Regions from separate parts of the Cereibacter azotoformans genome, predicted to be linked through region 2. Evidence: riboswitches for the same ligand, from Rfam matches in the RefSeq annotation. Region 2 holds a riboswitch; each other region holds the start of a gene.
The links. A riboswitch is a leader RNA that binds a small molecule or an ion and turns the genes downstream of it on or off. The one in region 2 is predicted to bind cobalamin.
Positions count from the first base shown of each region.

Region 1: it holds a riboswitch for cobalamin, as region 2 does, so the genes downstream of both, LV780_RS20975 (cysteine-rich small domain-containing protein) here and LV780_RS01755 (hypothetical protein) in region 2, are expected to answer to the same signal.
Region 3: it holds a riboswitch for cobalamin, as region 2 does, so the genes downstream of both, LV780_RS20995 (hypothetical protein) here and LV780_RS01755 (hypothetical protein) in region 2, are expected to answer to the same signal.

Region 1 covers NZ_CP090024.1:26,943-30,185, forward strand. The annotation lists partial or broken gene LV780_RS20970 (IS256 family transposase) at 1-864, opposite strand, end outside; cobalamin riboswitch at 1,214-1,401, shown strand; partial or broken gene LV780_RS20975 (cysteine-rich small domain-containing protein) at 1,493-1,866, shown strand; gene LV780_RS20980 (cobyric acid synthase) at 1,914-3,243, opposite strand, start outside.
Region 2 covers NZ_CP090021.1:352,671-355,913, forward strand. The annotation lists gene LV780_RS01750 (propanediol utilization protein) at 1-766, opposite strand, end outside; gene LV780_RS01755 (hypothetical protein) at 763-1,164, opposite strand; cobalamin riboswitch at 1,250-1,456, opposite strand; gene LV780_RS01760 (endonuclease/exonuclease/phosphatase family protein) at 1,498-2,517, opposite strand; gene LV780_RS01765 (molecular chaperone DjiA) at 2,518-3,201, opposite strand; gene LV780_RS01770 (GNAT family N-acetyltransferase) at 3,233-3,243, opposite strand, start outside.
Region 3 covers NZ_CP090024.1:31,907-35,149, forward strand. The annotation lists gene LV780_RS20990 (nucleotide-binding protein) at 1-673, opposite strand, end outside; cobalamin riboswitch at 757-968, opposite strand; cobalamin riboswitch at 1,103-1,304, shown strand; gene LV780_RS20995 (hypothetical protein) at 1,426-1,722, shown strand; partial or broken gene LV780_RS21000 (methyltransferase domain-containing protein) at 1,946-2,227, opposite strand; gene LV780_RS21005 (pseudoazurin) at 2,224-2,643, opposite strand; gene LV780_RS21010 (ABC transporter ATP-binding protein) at 2,648-3,243, opposite strand, start outside.

The sequences.
Region 1 (3,243 bases), on a different replicon from region 2:
GGGCGCGTGGGCGAGTGCGTTCCTCATCCAGTGGATGCGGCACCGCTGATGGGTGGCGTTGAAGACGCGGCGAGGTGAGGAGGATCAGGCGACCGTCCGGTGGACGGTCGACCCGACGAACGCGCGCAAGCCCTTGTGGTCGTCGGCGATCACCAGCTTCACTCCGCGCAGACCGCGGTCGGCGAGGCTGCGCAGAAACTCGGTCCAGAACGTCTCGGCCTCCGAGGAGCCGGTGGTCACGCCCAGCACCTCGCGCTTGCCATCCTCGTTCACCGCCACGGCGATTATAACGGCACGGCTGACGATCCGCCCGCCCTCGCGCACCTTCACATAGGTCGCGTCGAGCCAGAGATAGGGCCATGCGCCCTCGAGCGGCCGGGAGAGGAACGCGTTCACCCGCTCGTCGATCTCGCTGCAAAGCCGGCTGACCTGGCTCTTGGACATGCCGCCCGCGCCCATGGCCTTGACGAGGTCGTCCACCGACCGCGTCGAGACGCCATGGACATCGTTCGTCGGGCGGTCCTTCCACTGGAAGGCCCGCTGATCCTCCTCACCCTGGAACACCGCCACCAAGGCCTTCTCGGCCGTCCGGCGCGGCTCCAGGAAGCTGGGCAGGTAGCTTCCCTTCCGAAGCTTCGGGATCTCCAGCGCGATCCGGCCCGCCCTCGTGTCCCAATCCCGTTCCCGGTAGCCGTTGCGCTGCGCCTCCCGCAGCGGTGAGCGAGCACCCTTGGCGGCGCCGGTGCGCAACTCCACCTCCAGTTCCATGATCCGGTCGGCCGCGAAGGCCAGCATCTCGCGGACAAGGTCCGTATCGGCCTGCTTTTCAATCAACTCCAGCAGCGCCATTCTGTCGTCGGTCATCGTTCGGCGGCTTACGCGGCGCCACTGGCGCCACGGTCCGCCTCACCCTCGTGGTGGTTCCAGGTCTTGCAACCCGAACCTCTACCGAAGACCGGCGATGGCCCCCACCGGAACCACCGGCCGCGCGCTGCGCTACGCCGAGGGCTCCGCGCCCGGCCTCCTACACCAAGCCTTGGGACACGGCCCCGCGGCCTTGCCCAGGTGGGCGCGCCGCGTTCCCTTTTAATCCTCGGGACACAGCAACGCCCGGGTGAACCGATCACGCACCTGTCATCCCCGAGCAGCGCGCAGGCTGTCAACCGGAAAGCGAAGGCGTCGAGGCCCCGGTTGACAGAACCGGCCCCCCGCCGCATCGTCGCGGTGCCCTGGTTCCCGCGGTGATCCCGCGGGCGAAGAGGGAAGCCGGTGCAACTCCGGCGCTGCCCCCGCAACTGTGAGCGGCGAGCCATCTGCCATGCCACTGGCCCCATGGGCCGGGAAGGGGCAGCCGGCGTCCGAGCCGCGAGCCAGGAGACCTGCCGGGCCTTGACGACCATCCCGGGCGGCGGGCCCGGAGGCATGGGCCCGTGCGCTCGCGCCGGGATCAGCCACCCTTCCGCCTTCCGGTCAAGCGACCGAAGGAGTGGCCATGGAGCCGAAAGACACAACCCTGAGGCCTTCAAGGGCTTCACCAACCGCGACTGCCCGTTCCTGCCCTGCCATCCGGGGGTGAAGCGCGCGTTCAACTGCCTGTTCTGCTACTGCCCGCTGATCGCCTACGACTGCCCCGGGCCGTATGAGATCTATACCGACCGCAACGGGCTGGTGCGCAAGGACTGCTCGGCCTGTACCCTGCCGCATGACGGCTACCAGCAGTCGTGGAACTTTATCCAGAAGTGGCTGGAATTCCCGCAGCCCTGGTCGGGCCAGCCGCAGACCGACCCGCCGACACCGCGGCCCCGTCCGGCCGAGGGTGCGACCGAGGCCGTGGCCGAGGCACATCGCCGCCACCGCGAGGGCTGACGCCGCGAGGTGCGCCGGGTATGCCGCGGCCGAAGCGCCCCGGTGGCCTAGTGCGCCAGCCTCAGCAGCGCATCGAGATCGAGGTCCGCCTCGATCCCGTCGGCCAGCCGATCAAGCGCGGTCTCTATCCGCGCGGCGTGGTCCCCGGCCGATCCGGCGCCGCCCATGGCCTGAAGCCACCGGGCGCGGAAGGCCCCCGCGCCGAAGATGCCGTGCAGGTAGCTGCCCATCACCCGGCCGTCCGGCGACAGCGCGCCCTCGGGTCGGCCGTCCGGGCTCAGCCACGGGCGGGCGAGGCCTGCGCCCGTGGTCACCCCCATGTGCATCTCGTAGCCGGTCACCCGCGTTCCGCTGATCGCGTCTGTCGCGGTGATCTCGCAGAGCCGCTTGGCCGGGCCGATCACGGTGTCGATGTCCAGCAGGCCCAGGCCCTCGGTCTCGCCCGGCGGGCCCTCGATCCCGTCGGGGTCCGTGACGCGCCGGCCCAGCATCTGGAAGCCTGCGCAGATCCCGACCACCCGGCCGCCGCGGCGGTGATGGGCGCGGATGTCGATGTCCCAGCCCTCGGCCCGCAAGGCTTCCAGCGCGGCGCGCGTGGATTTCGCGCCCGGCAGGACCACCACGGCGGCCTCGGCGGGCAGCGGATGGCCGGGGCGCACCCAGTGCAGATCCACCCCCGGCTCGGCCGCCAGCGGGTCGAGGTCGCAGGCATTGGCCAGCCGCGGGATCTCGGGCACCGCGATCACCAGACCGCGGCCGGGCTGCCGCGCCTGATCCAGCGCCAGCGAATCCTCGGCCGGAAGGGCGCGGGCGGCCTCGGACCATCGCACGAGACCCAGAACCTGCCAGCCGGTCGCCTGCCGGATGTCGGCGGCAGCGGGTGCGAAGATCGCCGGATCGCCGCGGAACTTGTTCACGATCACCCCTGCCACACGCGCCCGCTCGGCCGCGGTCCACAGGAGATGATGCCCCAGCACCGCCGCCGTGACGCCACCGCGCGAGTCATCGGCCAGCAGCACCGCCGGCAGGTCGGCGGCCGAGGCCAGCCCCATGTTCGAGATGTCCTGCGGGCGCAGATAGCGCTCGGCCCCGCTGCCCGCGCCCTCGATCAGCACCAGATCGCGGCCCTCGCAGAGCCGGTTCAGGCTTTCCACCACCCGCGGCAACAGGGCGGGCTTCAGCCGCTGGTAGTCGGCCGCGGAAAGCCGCCCCTCGACCCGGCCCTGCACCACCAGCTGCGCGGTCACGTCGCTGTCGGGCTTCAGCAGCACCGGGTTCATGTCGGTGGTGGGCGCCAGCCCCGCCGCGCGAGCCTGCAGGGCCTGCGCCCGGCCGATCTCGCCTCCGTCCACGGTCACCGCGGCGTTGTTCGACATG
Region 2 (3,243 bases):
CCCCCGCGGCGGGCGGGACGGCGCCGGGGGGGAAGATCAGGGCCCGCGCCGGGCCCGTGTGCCCGATGGCCCAGCCGAGCGCTCCGAGCCGGGCAGCCAGGGCCTCGGTGGGATCGTCGGCCGGCCCCCTCAGCGCGAGGCAGCGGCGGGCCGAGAGGGTCGCAAGGCGCGCGAGGCCGGGAAGGTCGGCCGTGGCCCACCCCGCCACGAGGTCGGCGATGTCGGGGAAGGACAGATCCGCCGGATCCGTTCGCTGGGACGCGCCGAAGAAGCCGCCGACCAGATCCATCCGCGGCAGGGGGCGCAGGTCGGCCAGCACGCGCCCCTCGCGCGAGGCCCAGAGGAGCCGTTCCGGCCGCTCGAACATCAGCGGATCGCTGGCCCCTTCCGAAGCGAGGCAGGCGCGCGCGAGGGTGCCGGTATCGGTGACACCCGCCGCCCGGAGGATCGCCACGCGGGCCGCGGTCGAGGCCCCCGCGCCGCCTCCGGGCGGCAGGTCGAGCACGAGGCGGAAGCGCCCTTCCGCTCCTTCGGCCGCGGCCAGCAACCGGCGCAGGGCAGGCAGGGTGAGCATCCGCGCGCCCGGCTGTTCGAGGGCGAGCGGGCCGGGCCTGCGAACCGCCTCGGCCCGGAGCGCAGGGCAGGGCAGCGTCACGAGCGCCAGCGGCCCCGAAGGGCCGAGCCGGCCCTGCAGGAACTCGCCCAGATGGCCCGCGACCTGCGCGAACCCTTCGGCCGCATCCGCCTCTACCCTCGTCTCGATCAATGGAGGGCCGCCTCCGGCTGCAGGCCCGTCCGCGAGGGGCGCGCGGGTGCCGAGGCGAGGACCATGGCCGCCGGCTCGGCCGGAAGCGCGCCCGCGAAGGAGCCGCCGCCCTCGAGCATCTCGGCCAGCCGCACGAGCCCCGGCGACCAGTCGCCGGGCTCGAGATCGCAGAAGAGTTGCAGCCCGCCCGTCGTCAGCCGGAACAGCGCCGTGCAGGGACGGCTGCATCCGGTCAGGCGCACGCAGCCCTGCATCTCGAAGTCGGGCCCCATCAGGCCCTCGGTCGAGCGGGCGGAGTCCGCCAGATGCTCGATCACCGACAGGCCGCTGAGGCAGGGTTGGTGCCGGTGTCGGCACTGGGTCAGGCTGTAGGTCCGTCCGTTCCGCGTCACGATCATCGCGCCCTCCGCGCATCTTGGGGACGGGCAGGCGGAGGGGCGGCGCAGGCGCACGCACCCTGCGCCCGGGACACCCCGCCCGGCTGTTACAGGTCCGATGACGGCAGGTCTCCTGACTCGCGGGTCTCGGCTTGTCCCGCCCTTCCCGGCCTGTCCGGGGCCAGTGGGCATGATGGGACGCGCTCGCCGCCTACAGTTGCGGGGGCAGTCGCGGCTTGGGGCCGAACAGGCCCGCACCGCATTCCCTCTTCGCCCGGGGCTGCCCCCGGGAACCGTCCCGCGCACCATCGGCCTTTCCCGTGCCACGCGCAAGGCCCGCGCGGTCGCAGCCCGCTAGAGTTCGATGTCCAGCGTCACCGGGAAATGATCCGAGGCGGCAAGAAGCGCCTCCTGCAGTTCTGGGATGCGGAAGCAGTTGGGATCGTTCAGCGGATGCCAGATCCGCCAGCGCGGTCCCTTTTCGGCCAGATCGGGCGAGATCATGATGAAATCGAGCAGCGCCTCGAAATACTGGTCCTCGGGCGCGAGCCAGAAGCGCGCCGAACTCGGCTGGACGCCGACCCGCTGGGTCAGGGCCATGCGCGCATGCGGCTCGTGGAGGCGCAACTCCGGCGGCTCGTCGAGGCCGAGCACGATTTCGACCCCCGAATGGCCGAACAGCTTTTCGTACTCGTCCAGCCCCGGCCCGTCGTTGAAGTCGCCCATCACCATCACGCTCTGGTGCCGGGCCAGCAACGCGGCCACCCGCCTGCGGATCCAGACACATTCCGCGAGCTGCTGGCGGCGGTTCTGGATGGCGATGCGGACCTCTTCGGCGCCGTTGCGCGCGCCGCGCCCGGCCTTGGACTTGGCGTGGACGCCGATCAACCGCAGCGCATGTCCATCGGCGCGCACCGCCAGTTCCAGAGGCGGCTTGGAGAACCGGATCGCCTCGGGCGCGGCATCCACGTCGATGTCGAAGCGGAAGATCCCGTCGAACCGCGGCGCCTTGGGGCTGGCCTGCGGGTCATGCCGCGCCTCGATCCGCGACGGATCGAACAGAAGCGCGATCTCCTGATCGGTCTCGTTGGCAAAGCCCATGATCGCCTGCGAGGCGCGAAGCTCGAAGGTGCGGGCGAAGGTCTCGAGCGCCTTGACGGTCGAGCGCCGCCGCCCGTGGTTCGGCGCCTCGATCACCATGATCGCATCGGCATCGAGGGCGGTGAAGACGATGCCGAGCGACTCGATCTGGTTCCGGCGGGTGATCTCGTAGCGTCCCGAGAGTTCGTTGTCGGCCAGAAGCCGCCCGCGGTCGTCAAAGAGCGCGTTGAACCACTCGACGTTGTAGGTCGCGATGCGCAGCCGCTGTCCCATTCACGCCGCCTGCTTCGCGCTGATCTCCTCCCAGGCGCGGTTGATGTCGATCAGCCGCCGCTCGGCCAGCTTCACCGCCTCTTCCGGGACGCCGCGCGCCACCATCCGGTCCGGGTGGCAGTCGCGGACGGCGCGCTTCCAGGCCGACCGGATCTCGGTCAGCGGCGCATCGTGCCCCACGCCCAGCACGTCGTAGGGATCGCGCGGCGCGTCGCCGACAAAGCGGGCGCGCAGCGCGCGGAAGCAGCGGTCGCTCAACCCGAAGATCCGGGCCACCTCGGACAGGAAGGCATCCTCGTCCGGGTGATAATGGCCGTCCGCCACCGCGATGTGAAAGAGCCCCTCGGCCAGATCGGTGAGGATCTGGTCGTCGTCGCGGAACATGCGCTTGATCTTGCGGGCATAGGCATCGAACCCGGCCACATCCTGCCGCGCGAGGTTGAAGACGCGGGCCGCGTTGGCCTCTTCGCCGGGCGGGATCGCAAAGATCTGGCGGAAGGCGGCCACCTCGTCGCGCGTCACCTGCCCGTCGGCCTTGGCCATCTTCGCGCCAAGGGCGATCACGGCGATGGTGAAGGCCACCGACCGCTCGGGCGGGGTGCGAAGGCGGTCGAGCACAGCCGACAGCCCCTCACCCGAGGCGAGGGCGGCCAGCGCGTCGGTGATGCGGCTCCAGATCGACATGGGACCAGCATAGACCCCGCGGCGGCCGGTGTCAGGAGAGGA
Region 3 (3,243 bases), on a different replicon from region 2:
GCCCGCGGCGCGAGCCGGCCTCGGGCACGGGATTGCCCTCGGCATCGGTGACGCGGGCCAGCGGCGCGTCGGGCTGCGCAAGGATGGTGGAATATTGGAACTCAAGGCCGCGCAGCGCCGCGCCCGGCGCATGGCCTGGCATCGGCGCCAGCAGCTCGGCCCGGCGGTAGCCCAGATGCAGCCGCCGCCGCTCGAAGCTGGTGACGAGGCCGAGGAGGCCCGTCATCGTGTGGCGGGTGCCCGAGGCATCCACCAGCGCCTCGCCCAGCACCATGCAGCCGCCGCATTCGCCATGCACGGGGCGGCTTTCGGCGTGGCGGGAAAGGCCCACGCGGAAGGTCGTGGCGGCAGCAAGGCGGCCGGCGTGCAGCTCGGGATAGCCGCCGGGCAGCCAGACCAGATCGGCCTCGGCGCCCGCGTCCATCGCCCAGCCGTCGAGGTTGCAGGACGGCCGCCCCGCCGCCACCCGATGAAAGGCCGGGTCGATGTAGTCCGGCCCGTTCTTGAAGGGCTGCACCGCCAGCCCCGTCTCGCTGAACGCCCGCAAAAGCCCCAGCGTCACCGTGGTCTTGCCCACACCCGAACCGGGCGCGGCGATCATCAGCCCCGGCGGCAGCGGGCCGGGTTGCAATGCACCGGCCTCGCCCGCCGAGGGTATCCCGTCCTTCCGCATCCGAACCTTCCCGTGTCGGAGGAACGACGCGCGACGGCGGCGAGAGCCGGAAACCGGAACCCGTCGCCGGAACACCCCGTCCGGTCAGCTTCATGTGGCTGGCAGGTCTCCCGGCTTGCGGATCCCGGGCGTCTGCCCGACGGGCACCCCGCCTTCCCGGCCCTTGCAGGGCCAGTGGCATCGGGGCGACCTCTCCGTTCACGGTCGCGGGGGCGGCTGCGCCAACGGCCCTTGCAGACCGCATCGCATTCCCTTTTCACCCGCCGAGGCGGGCACCAGCCCGACGCTGCTGCGCTTCGAAATTGTCGATGTCAAATGGACGGATTGCCGCGGATCCAGGGCGCACATTTGACCGTACGATACCTGAACGGTCGGCGGCAGCCGCGCATCCGGTGCCGGCAACCTGCTGTGGACATTGCGCGTGCGGCATGAGAATCTCGTGCTGATGGTGTTCGGCTCTCGCGAGTCGGATGAAAAGGGAATGCGGTGCGCCCTGCCGGGCAAGGCCGCAGCTGCCCCCGCAACTGTGAGCGGCGAGCGAGACCGGAAAAGCCACTGGGCTCTGGCCCGGGAAGGACCGGCCGAGCGGTGACCCGCGAGCCAGGAGACCTGCCATCTCCGGTGCCTTCGCGCACCGCAGTCACCTCAACCCGGGCGGGGCGCCCTGGGGCGGAGACCGCGATGAGCCTGACGCCACACCCGCGATCACCGTTGTCGACCAGCGCTCCGCCACCTGCGCGGAGGGCGCATCGTTGCTCGAACTGACAATCCATCAACTTCATGCCGATGTCCCGCCCGAACGGGCGCGCGAACTTGCGATGCTCGGCTACATGCAGTGGCTCGGCGGACTGCCGGCCGGTGCAAGCTACGTCGCCGAGGCTTGCCGGGCACTGGCCAAGGCTGCGCCCTTCGTTGCCACGGCACCGGGCGTGCAGGCGTTCTGCACCATTCTCGCCCTGTCGATCGCAAGGCCGCTGGCGCCGCTGGATCTCGCGCTTCCCGCCTCACGCCGTCGCGGCGGCGCGCGGATGCGCCGTGCGGCGCTCTGATGGCAGAACCTCGAGGGACACTCGAGGGACAGAGGAAGCCAGCCGCGCCAGCCTGACAAGTCTCGGCTGCGCCCGCAGCGGCGAGGAGATCGGCCTCTGGGCGGCGCCTCGGAGGCCGAGCGAGCGGCGATCTGAAACGCGCTGCCGGCGAGGTGCGACGCGCTCGGGATCGCCTGCCGGCGCCTGCCGCTGGGAGCGCAGGAGATCCGTGACTTCCCGGCTTGCCGGCGTGCTTCGCCCGCGCGACCGCCAGCATCGGCTCGGAGAAGTCGAGCGCAGTCACGTCGTGGCCAAGGTCGTGGACCAGCCGCGTCACTTCGCCGGTACCGCAGGCCAGTTCCAGCACTCGTGCGGGCGCGGGACCGAGGTGGTCACGCATCGGCTGCGCCCAGGCGTGCGCCTCCGGTCCCGGCGCGATGCGATGGCCGAAGGCGAGGTCGAAGGTCGCCGACCGCCGCGACCAGTAGTCCCTTATGTCCTCGACGAGGTCATGGTTCGCCTTCATTCTTCCCCCTGTGCGAGGATCGCCTCGAACCGGTCCCGCGCGCGCGCCGGCAGGTCGTCGGGCAGCACCGGGGCGGGCGCCTCGCCCACCTCGATCAGCATGACCATCCCCATGGCGAAATGCGGGCTGCACTTGATGCCGTAGACCCCGGGCACGTTCACCGTCACGGTGAAGTCCTCGTTGATCCGCGACTTGAACGGCTCGGCGCCGTCGGGGATCATGCCGTCGATGGTGGCGGCGTTGTGGCTGGGCTGGGCGGGAAGGAATCGCACGGCGTCGCCCGGCGCGAGGCTCAGCCGGTCGGGTTCGTAGATCATCGGCCCACGGTCGTTGCGGTTGAACATGCGGACCTCGTGGGTCTCGGCCCAGGCCGGAGAGGCGAGAAGGGCGGCGAACAGCAGGGCTGCGGGTGTCATCGGGTCAATCCTCGAGGCAGCGGAAACGGAAGTGGGTCGTGGCGTCCGCGGGATCGAGGAGCGCCGTGGCGCGGACGCGGAAGATGTCGGCGAGGCGCGCGGGCGTGAGCACTTCGGCGGGCGGGCCGCAGGCGGCGAGGCGTCCGCCCTCCATCACCGCTAGCCGGTCGCAGCCCATCGCCTGGTTCAGGTCATGGAGCGCCATCACCACCGTCACCGGCAGCCGGCTGACGAGGCGCAGGAGCGACAGCTGGTGGTGGATGTCGAGATGGTTGGTCGGCTCGTCCAGCATCAGGAGCCGCGGCCGCTGCGCCAGCGCGCGGGCGATCTGCACCCGCTGCCGCTCGCCGCCGGAAAGGGTGGACCAGCGGCGCCGGCCCATCGCGGTGAGGCCGACGACGCGAAGCGCCTCGTCCACGATGGCGGTATCCTGCGGCCCGAACGGCGCCAGCGCCGAAAGCCAGGGTGTGCGGCCCAGTTCCACCACATCGCGCACCGTGAGAGCCTCGGAGGTCTCGGCGATCTGCTCGACGAAGGCGATCGCCCTTGCGACGTCGCGACGGCTCAGGGTGTTCAGGGGAATGCCGTCCAGATGCACCG